2 regions of the Pleomorphomonas sp. PLEO genome follow, and region 2 is predicted to be linked to the other one. Evidence: predicted binding sites of a transcription regulator. Region 2 holds the regulator's gene; the other holds the start of a gene.
The links. Region 2 encodes LexA, which represses DNA repair genes until DNA is damaged. Its sites were predicted from a motif close to TGTTCNNNNTGTGTTCNG; they were not measured.

Region 1 (7,954 bases), 1.2 Mb from region 2:
TCCCGGTCGCGCGACGCCCAGATGAGCGTCTCGTGCGCGTTGGTGAAGCGCTTGCCCTTGAAGTTGGGCATCGGGTTGGCCTTGCGCCAGATGACGTCGTTGAGCACCCAGAACCCGAGGTCCTGCATGATCGAGCCGACGCGGAAGATGTTGTGGTAGGAACCGATCACCCAGATGGTACCGGTCGGCTTCAACACCCGCCGGCAGGCAAGCAGCCAGGCTCGCGTGAAGGCGTCGTAGGCTTCGAAACTATCGAAGCGGTCCCAGTCGTCATCGACGGCATCGACCTTCGACTGGTCGGGACGGGTAAGATCGCCGCCAAGCTGCAGGTTGTAGGGCGGGTCGGCAAAAATCAGGTCGACCGACGCCTTGGGCAGGCGCTCCAGCGCGGCGACACAGTCGCCGACGATGACGCTGTCGAGCCAATCAGGCGACGGCGACGCGGCAGGGGAGTGGAGAGAAACCTCGGACGACGACGCAGCCGCCCGCTGACGCAGTACACTCATGGCTCTCCCACTCCGACGCAAAACAAACAGGAGGGGGTCTTCACGCCCCTGCCGAAAACCAATCTGCCCCGGCAGGGTAAATTCGGAGTTAAACGACGGGAATCGTCATTGATTAATTATTTCAATGGTTTGTTAACCATACCGGCGGCAGGGGCGAATGCTGCCGCTCCCGCCGTCATTCCTGCCAGAGAAAATCGCGCTTGCCGACCGGCATGCCGAGATGGCGCAAAATGTCATAGGCGGTGGTCAGGTGGAAATAGAAGTTGGGAATGGCGAAGCCCTGCAGGTAGTCGAACGCCTTGAGCTCCATCGTCTCGTGGCGAAGCTTCAGCGTGACGATCGCCTCCTGACGGCCGTCGACGGCCGAGGCCGGTACCGATGCAACGAAAGCGAGCGTCTTGTCGATGCGCGCGTAAAGCTCGCTAAAGGTCTGCTCGCTGTCGGGGAAGGAAGGAACGTCAATCCCGGCGAGGCGCGCCATCGCCCCTTTTGCATGATCGGTCGCGATCTGGACCTGCCGCTTCAGGTCGAACATGTCCGAGGCGAGGCGCGCACCGAGCACGGCCTCTTCGGAAAGGCCGCGCGCCGGACCTTCGGCCTCGGCGATCTTCAACAGATGGACGAGGGACTTGAGGCGGGCCGTGAATACCGGCGCCGCGATGGCATGAAGCTCGATGGTCATGGGGGAATCCTTCCGGCTGGCGGGACACTTCCAATGGTGTCCCTGCTCTGCACGCGCCTCATTACCCGGCAATGGCAGACTCAACCAGTCAACTCTCGGAGATAACGTCAGACCCGACGGCCCGTGAGCCCGGCGACCACACCGATGGGAAGGCGAATGGCGAGCAGCAGGCCCGCCAAAGCGCCGAGGGCGCCGCCACCGGCGATCGTCGCATCCTGGCCGTCGGCAATCACCCGCACCACGGGAGTCCTCAGGCGAACGAGGCGACGGTGTCCGGCACGGCGGATGAGATCGATGCCGGCTAGGCCGTCGCGCCGGCTGAAACCGCCGAGTTCGCGGAAGTAGCCGCGCGAGATGATCATGCCCTGGTCGGGATGCGTTACACCGGCACAACGGCCGAACAGGCGCAGCAGATAGTGCTTCAGGCCGCCGCCGAGCGTATCGTCGTCGGAAGCGAGGCGGAAGACAGCCACGAAACGGCTGTCACCATGCCTAAGACGCCGCTCGGCGGTCGCCTGGAAATCGCTCTCCCAGCCTGGATCGAGTAGGACCCCCGGGCGCAGGAACATCAGGAATTCACCGCGCTGGGCAGCGGCCGCTCCAATGGCGCAACGCGCCCAGGCGCCCCCCGCGGCGGAAATGAGATCGCAGCCGGTCCCCTCCGCGACGAGACGCGTCTGATCCTCCGAGCCGCCGTCGACCACGACGACTTCGCGCACCGTTCCGTCGGCGGCGCCGGTGACCAGCGTCGACAGCGTGCGGACGAGGGCTTCCTCGCTGTTCCGGGTGGGTATGACAACCGAGATCATACTTTCGTTCTAGCGGGTTTTCCCAGGAAGCGCGAGCCCGTCCGAACGCGGACAAACAATCGCCCGACGACCATCGCACGCCCTTCCCAACCTCGACCTTCGGCACGCTTCGGTCATCTCATCTTCGCTGTTTTGCGAGGCCGCCATCCGACGCATAACGCCTATACCACCACCCAGCCGACGCCCCTTTTCGAGAGCCAATCCGCTAGTGGTCGAACTCAACAATGTTCTTGACCTGTTCTCATTTTCACCTAAGATCAAATCATGAACATCGCATGTCGCAACCTCGAAGAGCCCATCCCGGCGCCTGAGATCGCCGACACAGCGGTCACGGCCGGACGCCGGCGCGGCCGAGGCGCCGGAATCAACCCTTCGGGCCGGTTCGAGGCTTATGCCCGCACCACCTTCGACGACGGTTGGAGCGACAGCGAGGAACTGCCGCCGTTCAAGACGACAGTACAGGTCGAACCGGCGCGTTCAGTCATCACCCGCAACGACAGTCCGGACATCGCCTTCGATCGTTCGCTCAACCCCTACCGTGGTTGCGAGCATGGTTGCGTCTACTGCTATGCCCGACCAAACCACGCCTATCTCGGCTTGTCGCCGGGACTCGACTTCGAGACCCACCTCTATGCCAAGACCAACGCCGCCGAAGTGCTGGACCGCCAGCTCGGTGCGCCGTCCTACCAGCCGAAGGTGATCGCCATCGGTACGGCTACCGACGCCTACCAGCCGATCGAGAAGGAGCAGAAGATCACCCGGCGCGTGCTGGAAGTCCTGGCGAAGACCCAACACCCGGCACTGATCATCACCAAATCGGCGCTGGTCCTGCGCGATATCGACATTCTCCAGACGATGGCCGCCCAAGGGCTGGTCAAGGTGGCTATTTCCATCACGACGCTCGATCGCCGGCTGGCGCGCGCCATGGAGCCGCGCGCCTCCAGCCCACAGCGACGCCTCGAAGCAATCCAGAAACTTACGGAAGCCGGCATTCCAGTCGGCGTCATGATGGCGCCGATCATTCCGGCGGTCACCGACAGCGAGATCGAGCGCATTCTGGAGGCTGCCCACACCTTCGGCGCTCGCGAGGCCGGCTACGTGCTGCTACGCCTGCCGCTCGAGGTGTCGGAAATCTTCCGCGAATTCCTTCTGCGCGAGCTGCCCGACCGTTATCGGCACGTCATGAACGTGCTGAAGTCGATGCGCGGCGGCAAGGACTACGACGCGGAATGGGGCAAGCGCATGCGCGGCACCGGCCCCTACGCTTGGCAGATAGGCCGGAGGTTCGAGCTGACCACCAAGCGCCTCGGTCTCAACAAGCATAAGGTCAAGCTCGACACGGAAAAGTTCCTGAAACCCGGCAATGGCGGCGTCCAGCTTAGTTTGTTCTAAAGAACAAATAACGAACAAACGCTATAGGATGTCGAGGAATACCATCCCCCCAAGGAGCGTCAAGGAAGCTACGGTTCGGGTTGCCAGATCGAGCGCCCCTCGCACTCGGCCGTCATGAAGCGCCAAAGACCAGAATGCTCGACGCACCCTTTGGGGCTGAGGCGCGTTCCAACGTAGACGATCCATGTACCCACAAACAGGACAAGAACAAGCAGCAGCCAGTCTCTCGTTCGCATCGCGTTCCGGAAGCTTTCTTTGGCAGGCGACAACGGCAAATTGGAAAAGGCTTTGCAGAGCCTGCAACGCTGCTTTCAAGATGGCGCCAATACGAAACCAGTTCAACCTGCCGGTTTCCGTTCAGGGCGCCGCCGTTTTCTTCTCCCTTGACGTCTCCTCGTTCCAACGACACTTCTGAAGCCTGATCGAAGGATGGCGGGAGACAAGGATGAAGCTCTTCGGCGGTGGTGCGAAATTCGCCTGGAAGGACCTGAAAGCGCCGGAGCTCGACGACTTCGAGGCCATGGCAGCCGAAGCCTATGCCGCGCTTCCGGCCGATTTCCGGGCGCTGACCGGCGAAATCGAGATCCGCGTGGCCGACTTTCCCGATGAGGACGTCGTCAAGGAAATGGAGCTCGAGAGCGATTTTGACATTCTCGGCCTGTTTGTCGGTACCGGTCTTGCCCACGACGCCGCGGTGCCGGAGACAGGTCGCCTGCCCAACCGCATCTGGCTCTATCGTCGCCCCATTCTCGACTATTGGGCCGAGCATGAGGAGACGCTTGGCGACATCGTCAGCCATGTGCTCGTTCATGAGATCGGCCACCATTTTGGCCTGAGCGACGACGACATAGATGACATCGAGGACAACGAGCCATGACCGATACGAGCACGCTGCGCATCCTTGAACCAGCGCCGGGCGTGTTCGCCTATTATGATGGGCGCGTGCCCGGCGTCCGCCTGCACTCCACAGCTGCGAACTGGCTTGACGACGGCGCCTACAGTCTCGGCATCGCCTCCTATGCCATCGTCGGAGGCGACGAGGCGCTGGTCTTCGATAGTCATATCTCGCTCGACCACGCCTGTGCCGTTCGCCACCATCTTGAAGGACTCGGTGTCACGCGCTTCACCTTGGTGCTGAGCCACTGGCACGACGACCATGTTGCAGGAAATGCCGTCTTTGCGGACGGGCCAATTATCGCCCACCGTCTGACCCGCGAAGCGCTTGCCGCCAACCGCGACAAACTCGAAGGTGGCTACCCGCCGATCAAACCGCTGGTGTTGCCGACCGATACGTTCGACGACGGTCTGATGCTCACTGTTGGCGGCCGTAGCGTCGAGGCCATGCATTTCGCCATCCACAGTGCCGACGGAGTCGTGCTGTGGCTGCCCGACGCCGAGCTGCTTCTCGCTGGCGATGTGGTCGAGGACACCGTGACCTACATTTCCGAGGTGGAACACACGACGACGCATATCGCCGAACTCGGGCGGCTCGCTGCCCTCCCTGCCCGGCGCATCCTGCCGGCCCACGGTGCGCCCGACCGGATCGCGACTGGCGGCTACGACGGAGGCCTCATCACGGCCAACCGCGACTATCTCTCACGACTTGTCGTTGGCGAGGGGCGCGACGGCACGCCACTCTCCGCCTTCGTTGCCGGTGACGTGGCCTCCGGCCGGATCGGCTATTTTCAGCCCTACGAGGTGGTACACGCGGCCAATCTCAAGGCTGTCGCAGCGGCCGGGCTCTGAAACCGAGCCGCTGCCATCGCCCCCTCAGCCCTTCAACGCCTCGGCATTCTCCTTCACCCACGCGGTAACCGCGCGCGCCGGATGGCCGGTCAACGTCCGCACATCGTCGGTGACGACGGCCGTCCAGCCTTGGCGAACCGGATAGAAGATTGAAGCGAGGAAGCGGGCGTAGACCTCCGGTACCCCGGCACCGACGAGGGCGCCGACGAAGGCATCATCGTCAACAGCAAGGTAGGATACCGGCTTGCCGATGGCATCGGAGATCAACGCGGCGGCCTCGGCATATCCGAGCGCCTGGGGACCAGTGAGATTGAACGCCTTGCCGTCGAAACGATCCGTCGTCAGCGCGGCGGCCGCGCTGTCGGCGATATCGCGGACGTCGATGAAGCTCGATTTGCCGTCGGCGGCCGGCACGGCAATGACGCCCGCCGCAGCAATGCCGGGCTTCCAGTAATTGATGAAATTATCGGTGAACCAGTTGGGGCGTAGAACGACCCACCGCACGCCAGATTTCTCGAGCGCGATTTCCGCTTGGCGGTAGGGAATGGAATCGTCGGCGTCAACGCCGAGCACCGATAGCAACACCACTTTCACGCCACGCGTCGCAGCCGCCTCAATGACCGGCAGCAGCAGCGCCTTGGCCTCCGTATAGCCGCCCGGCAGCATGACGAAGGCACGATCGACGCCCTCGAAGGCGGTGGGAAAGGTCATGGGATCGACCACGTCGAAAACCACACCCTCGGCACCGTCGACCGGCTTGCCGCTACGCGACGCCGCCTTGACCGCCTCACCGCGTGCCATCAGCGCCTTGATGAGCGGCCGCCCGATGTTGCCGGTGGCACCCAGAACCAGAATCTTGCCAGCCATTTTAAAACTCCTTAGTATCTACTGGAAACTGCGTTTCTAGTTGAAACATAGTCAATTCTAGAAATCCCGAAAAGAAGGCAGTTTCCAGTGCCTTGGTTTCCCCCGGGAAACCCACCCGAAAGGACGCTGATGAACCCCTCTTACGACGTCTTCGACGATCGCTGTCCAACCCGCATGGTCCTCGACCGATTGGCCGACAAATGGGCGCTTCTGGTGCTGGACCGGTTGCATGACGGCCCGGTGCGCTTCAATCATCTCCGACATGACATTCGGGGCTTGTCGCAGAAAGTTTTGTCGCAGACTCTGAAGCGACTGGTGCGGGACGGTCTTATAGAACGCACCGTCCGTCCAACCGTTCCCGTCAGCGTGGACTATGCGCTGACCCCGCTTGGCCACACACTGACGGAGACGGTCGCCGCGTTCGCTCATTGGGCGGAGCGCAACATGGACGCGGTCCTCGCAGCCCAGGCCGCATATGATGCTAACAACGCGTCCAGCTAGGCCAAAGACGCAGGCATCGGCAATCCCACGCTTTTTTGGTCACGCCGTCCATGCTATCGCCGGGCTGGCTGATTGCCTTCCGGGAGACCCAGTATGCGCGCGATTTTCTATGAGCTCTTCGGCCAACGGCCGGAAATCCGCACCCTGCCCGATCCGACGCCAGAGCCACACGGCCTGGTGTTGAAGGTGGAAGCGTCTGGCATTTGCCGCTCCGACTGGCATGGCTGGATGGGTCACGACCCCGACATCGCGCTGCCGCATGTGCCAGGCCATGAATTCGCCGGTCGTGTCGTTGCCGTCGGTCGCGACGTCACCCGCTTCCGAGAGGGCGAGCGCGTCACCATGCCCTTCGTCGCCGGCTGCGGCCGTTGCCCGGAATGCGGCTCTGGCAATCAGCAGGTCTGCCGCAATCAGACGCAGCCCGGCTTCACCCACTGGGGTTCATTTGCCGAATATGTCGGCGTGCACCACGCCGACGACAACGTGGTGGCGTTGCCCGACGATATCGACTTCCCAACTGCCGCCAGCCTCGGTTGCCGGTTTGCCACCTCGTTCCGCGCGGTGGTCGATCAGGGGCGGGTACGCGGCGGTGAATGGGTGGCAGTGCATGGCTGCGGCGGCGTCGGCCTATCGGCCATCATGATCGCGGCGGCGATGGGCGCCAATGTGATCGCCATCGACATTGCCGATGACAAGTTGGAATTCGCCAAGACCATCGGCGCCATGGCGGTCATCAACGGCCGGACCACGCCGGACGTTGCCGGCGCCGTCCGCGACCTGACAGGTGGCGGTGCGCATCTGTCGATTGATGCGCTTGGTCATCGGGTCACCGCGCGCAACTCCATCCTCGGGCTCAAGCGGCGCGGTCGCCATGTTCAGGTCGGCCTGATGCTCGGTGACGACGCAGAAGCCCCGATCCCCATGGCCCGCATCATCGGCTGGGAGCTGGAAGTCTATGGCAGCCATGGCATGCAGGCTTGGCGCTATGGCGACATGCTCGCGATGATCGCCGCCGGCAAACTCGCACCGCAGAAGCTGATCAACCGCCACGTCGGGCTCGACGAGGCCATCGATCTGCTCATCGGGATGGACCGGTCACAGGAGACCGGCATTAACGTCATCACCCGCTTTGGCTGAGATTTATTTCGCGGTGAAGAAGGCCGGATGGAAGGCGATGCGTTCCCAGGCGGGCGGCGTGATGAAAGTGACAGCCTGCCCGTAAACATCCGGTACGCCGTCACAGACAAGGCCCGGCCGAGCGACAAAGCCGAAGCGACCATAATAGGCCGGATCGCCGACCAGCATGGCACCGGCCGCCCCGATTCCCGCGAGCTGAGCGAGACCGGCCCGGACCAGCTCTGAGCCGATACCGGCTGCTGTTCCAACAGCCATGCGTCGACGATGCATCAGAGCAAGCCGAACCCGAGCCACACGATCCGGGCGCGGCTCAA
Region 2 (7,954 bases):
CTCGACATCATCGAGCGCGCATCCCGTCTGTTCGACAGGCTCGTTGTCGCCGTCGGTGCCCATCACGAGAAGAAAGGCGAGTTCGACGCCGCCGACCGCGAAGCCATGCTGCGTGACCTTGTTGCGCCGATCGCCGCCCGCACCGGTGGCCGAATCGAAGTTGTCGCCTTCGCCGGCCTTCTCGTGGACGCAGCGCGCGAGCATGGCGCCAACGCCATCATCCGTGGCCTTCGCAATGCATCCGACCTCGACGTCGAGTCGGGCATGGCGGGTATGAACGCGGCCATGGCACCGGAGATCGACACCATCTATCTCGGCGCTTCTCCGGCGGTGAGGCACATTGCCTCCAGTCTCGTCAAGCAGATCGCTCGATTGGGGGGAGACGTCGCCGCCTTTGTTCCGCCGCAGGTGGCGGAGAAACTCCGCGCCCGATATTCGGCCCATTGAACGGCCACCACGACAATACAGGGAGATCGATGTGATCCGCAGGACCTTTCTCGCGGCGCTCGCCGCCACCAGCCTTGTGCTGGCTACTGGCGCTTGGTCCACTCGTACCTGGGCCGCGTCGCCCGACAACACGCTGATTCTGGAGACCAGCAAGGGCAAGGTGACCATTGAGCTCAGGCCCGACCTCGCACCGAAGCATGTCGCTCAGATCAAAGCGCTGGTCGGCAAGCACTTTTACGATGGCATCATCTTCCATCGGGTGATCGAGGGCTTCATGGCCCAGACAGGCGATCCCACGGGGACCGGCATGGGGGGCTCCGATCTGCCGGATATTCCTGCCGAGTTCTCGAAGACGCACTTCGGGCGCGGCACCCTCGGCATGGCGCGTGCTCAGGACCCCGATAGCGCCAACTCGCAATTCTTCATCATGTTCGCCGACGGCAGCTTCCTCGATGGTCAGTACACCGTCTGGGGGCAGGTCACCGACGGCATGGATGTGGTCGACAAGATCAACCGTGGCGAGCCGCCGGCCAACCCGGACAAAATCGTCAAGGCGCGCCTCGCTTCTGCTCCGAACTGACCGATCGAACTTCCCAGCCGACCGTGATAAGAGCACTGCCGGCAAAACAGACCCGAAAGGAGGCCCGCGTGGCCGATATCAAGGATCCCGAGAATACCCTCGTCATGGAAACCACCAAGGGCACCGTCGTCATCGAGATGCGGCCGGACCTTGCACCCAACCATGTCGCCCATATCAAGACGCTGGTGCGCGAGAAGTTCTACGACGGCATCGTCTTCCACCGGGTGATCGAGGGCTTCATGGCTCAGACCGGCTGCCCTCAGGGCACCGGCACCGGCGGTTCGAAGTATCCCGACCTCAAGCAGGAATTCAATGCCGAGCCGCACGTGCGCGGCACGCTGTCCATGGCCCGCGCCATGAACCCGAACTCGGCCAACTCGCAGTTCTTCATCTGCTTCGATGACGCCCGCTTCCTGGACAAGCAGTATACCGTTTGGGGCAAGGTCATTGAGGGCATGGACAACGTCGACAAGATCAAGCGCGGCGAGCCGGTGCGTGATCCCGACAAGATTGTTTCGATCATCGTGGCCGCCGACGCCACCTGATCCTCTCCGCCTGAATTGGGAAAGCCCGCGCGGCCAGTGCCGACGCGGGCTTTTTCATGCGCGAGCGCCGATGATCCTGTCAGACGAACAGGTCGACCAGCCAGTAGGCGCAGGCAGCGATGGCGGCGCCGGCCGGCATGGTGATGATCCAAGCGATGACGATGTTGCCGGCTATCCCCCAGCGGACCGCTGAAACACGCCGCGCTGCACCGACGCCGACGATGGCACCGGTGATCGTATGGGTGGTCGACACCGGTATGCCGAAATGGGTGGCGATGAACAGGGTGATGGCACCACCCGTCTCGGCGCAGAAGCCTTGCATAGGGTTAAGGCGCGTGATCTTCGAGCCCATCGTGTGGACGATGCGCCAGCCCCCCATCAGCGTGCCGAGCGCCATAGCCGATTGGCAGGCGATCACCACCCAGAAGGGCACGTAGAACTCGCCACCAAGATAACCCTGCGAGTAGAGCAACACGGCGATGATGCCCATGGTCTTCTGCGCGTCGTTGCCGCCGTGGCCCAGCGAGTAGAGCGACGCGGAGACGAACTGCAGGTGCCGGAAGGTCTTGTCGACGGCAAACGGCGTGCGCTTCACGAAAGTCCAGGACACCGCCAGCACCAGCATCAGCGCCAGAAAGAAACCCAAGGCCGGAGACACGAAGATGGCGCTGGCCGTCTTAATCAGGCCCGACCAGACGACGGAGCTGAAGCCCGTCTTGGCAAGGCCCGCGCCGACCAGACCACCGACGAGGGCGTGCGAGGATGACGATGGAATGCCGGCGACCCAGGTGACGATGTTCCAGACGATGGCCCCCATCAGTGCCGCGAAGACCACGTGCGGCGTGACGATCGCCGGGTCGATGATGCCCTTGCCTAGCGTCGTCGCTACATTGAGGCCGAAGAACAGAAAGGCGATGAAGTTGAAAAACGCCGCCCAGATTACTGCGTATTGCGGTCTGAGCACGCGTGTCGAGACGATGGTCGCGATCGAATTGGCCGCGTCATGCAGACCATTCAGGAAGTCGAACAGCAGGGCGATGCCGACCAGACCAAAAAGTAGCGGAAGGGCTAGCGTCTCCATCAGACGTTCTCGATCACGATGCCGCTGATTTCCTTGGCAACATCTTCGAAGCGATCAAGTACCTTTTCTAGCTCGCCATAGATCTGGCTACCAATGATGTAACTCATGGCGTTGCCAGTGCCATGGCGACGGTAGAGATCCTTGAGGCCGTTGTCGTGCAGGAAGTCCGAATGGCCCTCGACGCGACTGACCTCCTCCGACAGCGCCGTCAAGCGGGGTGCGTTGGAGCCGACGTTCTTGAGCAACGGTATCGCCTCGGCAACCAATTTCGCCGCCTGGATGATGTCGAGACCCATGTCGCGCATGCCGGGATCGAAGACACGCTGCTCGAACAACAGGATGGTCTTTACCACCCGGTGCATGGTGTCGATGGTGTCGTCCATCGACTGGATCAGGTCCTTGATGTCGTTGCGGTCGAAGGGCGTGATGAAGCTCCGCCGGACGGCAAGCAGAACCTCGCGGGTGATGCCATCGGCCTTGTCCTCGAGCGCTACAATCTCGGCGATGCGTGCGTCGCGGTCGTCTCCGGACAGGAGGGCATTCAGCGAGTGCGAGGCGGTGACGACGGTCTGTGAATGCTGGGCGAACAGATCGAAGAACTGTTCTTCGTGCGGCAGCAGCTTGCGGAACCACTCGAGCATGGTTGGTCCTTGTTTTTTGGACTTTTCGGCTCGCGGTTTATCCGATGAACCCTGTCGGCGCTAGTCGCAGTTCCTGGGAGGTCGGCCTTTTTAGCCGGTTATCCTTGCGGTTCTGCGTCGCGGAATAGACGGCTCAGCATTTTTGCCGATCAACCGGACCGGAGCGTTCTTCGTAGCGGGTCGGATGATCCGTCCGGCGTCGGCGATTTGAGGCCCTCGGTACCAAGGCATTCCCTTCTATGGACATGTTGAGGCGCCGCCGCTGGCGTTGGCCGTTGCCTTTCACGCTCGGTCATGTCTATGCAGAAGAATGCAAGTTTCAGTCTTCGATTTCGAATTGCCACCCGAGCGTATCGCCCTGCGTCCCGCCGTTCCGCGCGACGCGTCCCGCCTGTTGGTGGTGAAGCCCGGCCAAGCCTTGGAGGACAGACACGCCAGCGATCTCGCCGACCTTCTGTCACCGGGAGACGCGCTGGTGTTCAACGACACCAAGGTGATCCCCGCCCAGCTTGAAGGGCGGCGAGATCGCCATGGCGCCGAGCCAGTTCGCTTCTCGGCAACGCTGCATATGCGCGAGGCCCCGGATCGTTGGCGTGCCTTCGTCAAGGGAGCTCGCAAGCTGCGCGCCGGCGACCGCGTGGTGTTTTCCGGCATTGATCCGGCAGCCGATCCCCTTGGCGCTGTCGTGGCGGAGAAAGGCGAGGATGGCGAGATCACGCTGACCTTCGATCGTGCCGGGCCGGACCTCGATGTAGCGCTCATGACGGTCGGTCACATTCCGCTGCCGCCGTATATCGCCGCGCGTCGGGCAGAGGATGAGCACGACCGAGCCGACTACCAGACTGTCTACGCCCGGGAAAATGGCGCGGTCGCCGCGCCGACCGCCGGGCTTCATTTCACGCCGGAGCTCTTCGATCGCCTTGATGGGCGCGGTATCGGCCGGCATTTCGTGACGCTGCATGTCGGCGCCGGTACCTTTCTGCCAATGAAGGTGGACGATACCGAAGACCACAAGATGCATTCCGAGATTGGTCATGTCTCGTCAGAAACCGCCGAGGCGCTAAATGCAGTACGGGCACGCGGGGGCAGGGTGGTCGCCGTCGGCACGACGTCGTTGCGTCTCTTGGAAAGCGCTGCCGGCGAAGATGGCCTCGTTCGACCGTTCGCGGGGGCGACCGACATCTTCATAACGCCCGGCTACCGCTTTCGCGCCGTCGACCTGTTGATGACCAATTTTCATCTGCCCAAGTCGACGCTGTTCATGCTGGTATCGGCCTTCTCCGGTCTCGATACCATGCATGCCGCCTACGCACATGCGATCGCCAGCGGCTACCGCTTCTACTCCTATGGCGATACGTCGCTGCTTTTCCCGTCGGCGAAAAGTCGATTGGCGCAATAGGTCTAACGGTCCTACGGCGCCCAGGTACGCGCCCTCCGCGGGGATGAAAGACAAGCACAGCTTCCCGGGAACCGTCAGCCCGCGTTTCAAGCCGCTTTGAAAAGTGGATTAATAGCGGCGCATCAGCGCCACGAGGCGGCCCTGGATGCGGACCCGGTCAGGGCCGAAGATGCGCGTCTCATAGGCCGGATTGGCGGCCTCAAGGGCGACCGACGCGCCCTTGCGCCGCAGACGCTTCAGCGTCGCTTCCTCATCATCCACCAGCGCCACGATAATATCGCCGGAATCGGCGGTGTCGGACTTCTTGATGACGACGGTGTCGCCATCAAGAATGCCGGCTTCAATCATCGAGTCGCCGCGCACTTCGAGGGCGTAATGCTCTCCACCGGCAATGAGGTCGATCGGCACGTGCAAGATGTGTGACTGGGTCTGGATGGCGGCGATCGGCACACCGGCGGCAATCCGCCCCATGACCGGAACCGGCACGGTGTCGCGGCTATCCAGCGACGGCGCGGCGGCACTTGCCGACGAAGGCTTGCGACCACCGTCGCCTTCGATGACCGCCGGCGCGAAGCCCTTGCGAGCCCGGCCGATGCCCGGCTGCATGGTTTCCGGCAGCTTGATCACTTCCAGTGCGCGTGCCCGATTGGGCAGGCGGCGAATGAAGCCGCGCTCTTCCAGCGCGGTAATCAGACGATGAATGCCGGACTTGGACTTGAGATCCAGCGCATCCTTCATTTCGTCGAAGGACGGCGGCACGCCCGATTCCTTGAGACGCTCATGAATGAACATCAGGAGTTCGAGCTGTTTGCGCGTGAGCATCGTCTGGTCCCCGCTGGTCGGCCGGCGTCGGTTGCGCCGTAGCGCGATTCGGTACAAATCACGAACAGAGTTAACATGTTCCGTGTGTGTTCCGCAATGGGGATTGCCTCCGTAAGGGGGGCTGCGACCGAAAACGCCCCATCCGCCAGTAAGCCCGCTGGACGATCCGGCTGTGGCCGCATAACCTTATCGCGAAAGCCTCCAGCAGGTCAGAGTGGGCAGTGCCATCCAGAGTTGGCAAATGCAATACTGCTCCGACAGCCGTGTGGTGAGAGGTGACAAGCTGCGTATTCTTCTTGTCGAAGACGACCATATTCTCGGCCCGTCGCTTAAGCGCGCGCTCGAAAAGCATGCGTATGGCGTCGACTGGTTCAGCGATGGGGAATCCGGCTTGGCGGCGTGCGAGGACAACGAATATGCCATGGCTGTTCTCGATGTGAACCTCCCGAAGATGAGCGGTTTCGACATCGTGCGCGCCTTGCGCGCCAAGGCCAATCAAACGCCGGTTCTGTTCCTGACCGCGCTCGACAGCGTCAAGCACCGCGTCGAGGGGCTCGACGGTGGCGCGGACGATTATCTCGTCAAGCCGTTTGACCTCGATGAACTCCTGGCCCGCATTCGCGCGCTTACCCGGCGGAGGGAGGGGCGGGCTGTGACACTCCTTGTCTCGGGCGATGTTGAACTTGATCCGGCGGCGCTTGTCGCTCGCCGTGGCGGGGAGACGCTGCATTTGCCGGCCAAGGAGTTCCATCTTCTGCGCCTCCTGATGGAGCGCGCTGGCCGTTACGTCACCAAAACCGACATCGAGTATGCTCTCTACGACGCGGAATCGACAACCGAGAGCAACACGATCGAGGTTACTGTCTATAATCTCCGGCGCAAGCTCGGTTCGTCGTTTATCAAGTCGATCCGGGGCGTTGGCTATATGGTTGAGCGGTGATGTCGTGACGCTCAGCCAGCGCCTGTTCTGGCGCATCCTCCCCACACTGATGGCCACCATCCTGATCGTCGGCGCTCTGGCGTATCGCAGCGCCACGCGTGAAATCGAAAACATCTACGACGCCGAGCTTATCAACGACGCCAATACGCTTTGGATCCTTCTCAAGGGGCACCTTGAGAAGAATGACTTTTCAGTGCCGGCGGAAGTGCCCGACATTGATTTTTCCATGGGTAACCAATTGGCACTCAACCAGGACGCGGACGATTACGCTGATGCGCACGCCTTCCGTTCCTGGAAAGCCGACGCGCTCGCCATGGTCAGCAGCAACGCTTTCCCGGCAAGTGTCCCGAAGTTCGGCGCGGGTTTTGCGGACTACACATTCGCCCGCGAAAAGTGGCGTGTTTATTCTCTGCCGATTGCGCAGACCGGGATCGTCGTCGAGGTTGCCGAAAAGATCGCACTGAGAAAAGGCCTCGTCGGCAATATCCTTCTGGACATAGCCCTGCCGCTTCTGGTGCTGGTGCCGGCGATCGCGTTTTTGACCTGGCTGGTGATCAATAACGGGCTCAGCCATATTCGAGGGCTGGTGAGACAAATTCGTTCGCGAACGCCTGACGATCTGTCGACGTTGGCCATAAACAACATGCCGAGCGATCTCCTACCGCTTGTCCGGTCTCTCAACCAATTCATGCAAAAGCTCGATACCTCGCTGACCTTGGAACGGCGTTTCGCCGACCTCGCCGCTCACCAGTTGCGGACGCCACAGGCCGGCATCAAGCTTCTGTTGCAAATGCTCGAGAAGGCGACGGACGAGGACGAGCGGCAGCAATTGATGAAAGATCTCGTGGCCAGCAACGAGCGGGCCATGCATCTGATCGCTCAGCTCCTGCATCTGGCGCGCGTGAGCCATCAGCCGCTCCGCCTGGAAGCGATCAATCTCTATGAGGTCGCCGCTGCTTCGCTTGCCGATGTTGGCGCCATTCTTGGCAACCGCGGTTTTGAAGTTGAGCTTGCCGGAAGTGAAGTTGCCTCCGTGAACGCCGATCGGCTCCTCTTGCGACTGCTGATCGACAATCTCGTCGATAACGCCATCAAGTATTCACCCGATGGCGGCGAGATCCGCGTTGAAATCGCGCCGGCTGGCGCCTATTGGCGGCTTGTCATCGACGACCGTGGTCCCGGTATCCCTGAGGACCAGAGGAAAGCGGTATTTCTCCAGTTTCATCGGGTGTCGGCCAGTGATCGTGACGGCGCGGGGCTCGGGTTGGCCATTGTTGCCGAGATTGCCAAGCGCCTCGGCATTCAGGTTGGTTTATCCACGCCGACTTGGGGGTATGGCTTGCGGGTCGAACTGATCATGCCGGCGGTCGCCGCGTGACGGTGATAGCCTTCAGTTTGGCTTCATCCTCCCCTCAGGCAGGCCTCATCGAGGGGGCGTAGACGGGTCTCAGATAAGTCTGGGACCATGACATGCTAGCCTTCTGCGATTTTGACGGCAC

Region 1: AB6N07_RS20360 (PA0069 family radical SAM protein) is a predicted target of LexA. The motif match lies at 2,223-2,240, and genes of this name have one in related genera.

What each region holds. Positions count from the first base shown of each region.
Region 1 is NZ_CP166625.1:4,387,725-4,395,678, forward strand. It holds gene AB6N07_RS20345 (site-specific DNA-methyltransferase) at 1-506, opposite strand, end outside; gene AB6N07_RS20350 (DUF1993 family protein) at 682-1,188, opposite strand; gene AB6N07_RS20355 (glycosyltransferase) at 1,296-1,997, opposite strand; gene AB6N07_RS20360 (PA0069 family radical SAM protein) at 2,262-3,389, shown strand; gene AB6N07_RS20365 (metallopeptidase family protein) at 3,835-4,266, shown strand; gene AB6N07_RS20370 (MBL fold metallo-hydrolase) at 4,263-5,135, shown strand; gene AB6N07_RS20375 (SDR family oxidoreductase) at 5,160-6,002, opposite strand; gene AB6N07_RS20380 (winged helix-turn-helix transcriptional regulator) at 6,132-6,503, shown strand; gene AB6N07_RS20385 (zinc-dependent alcohol dehydrogenase family protein) at 6,597-7,640, shown strand; gene AB6N07_RS20390 (hypothetical protein) at 7,644-7,895, opposite strand.
Region 2 is NZ_CP166625.1:3,208,450-3,216,403, forward strand. It holds gene coaD (pantetheine-phosphate adenylyltransferase) at 1-447, shown strand, start outside; gene AB6N07_RS14835 (peptidylprolyl isomerase) at 524-1,027, shown strand; gene AB6N07_RS14840 (peptidylprolyl isomerase) at 1,105-1,572, shown strand; gene AB6N07_RS14845 (anion permease) at 1,652-2,653, opposite strand; gene AB6N07_RS14850 (DUF47 domain-containing protein) at 2,653-3,294, opposite strand; gene queA (tRNA preQ1(34) S-adenosylmethionine ribosyltransferase-isomerase QueA) at 3,605-4,693, shown strand; gene lexA (transcriptional repressor LexA) at 4,802-5,515, opposite strand; gene AB6N07_RS14865 (response regulator transcription factor) at 5,799-6,455, shown strand; gene AB6N07_RS14870 (sensor histidine kinase) at 6,460-7,833, shown strand; gene AB6N07_RS14875 (MtnX-like HAD-IB family phosphatase) at 7,926-7,954, shown strand, end outside.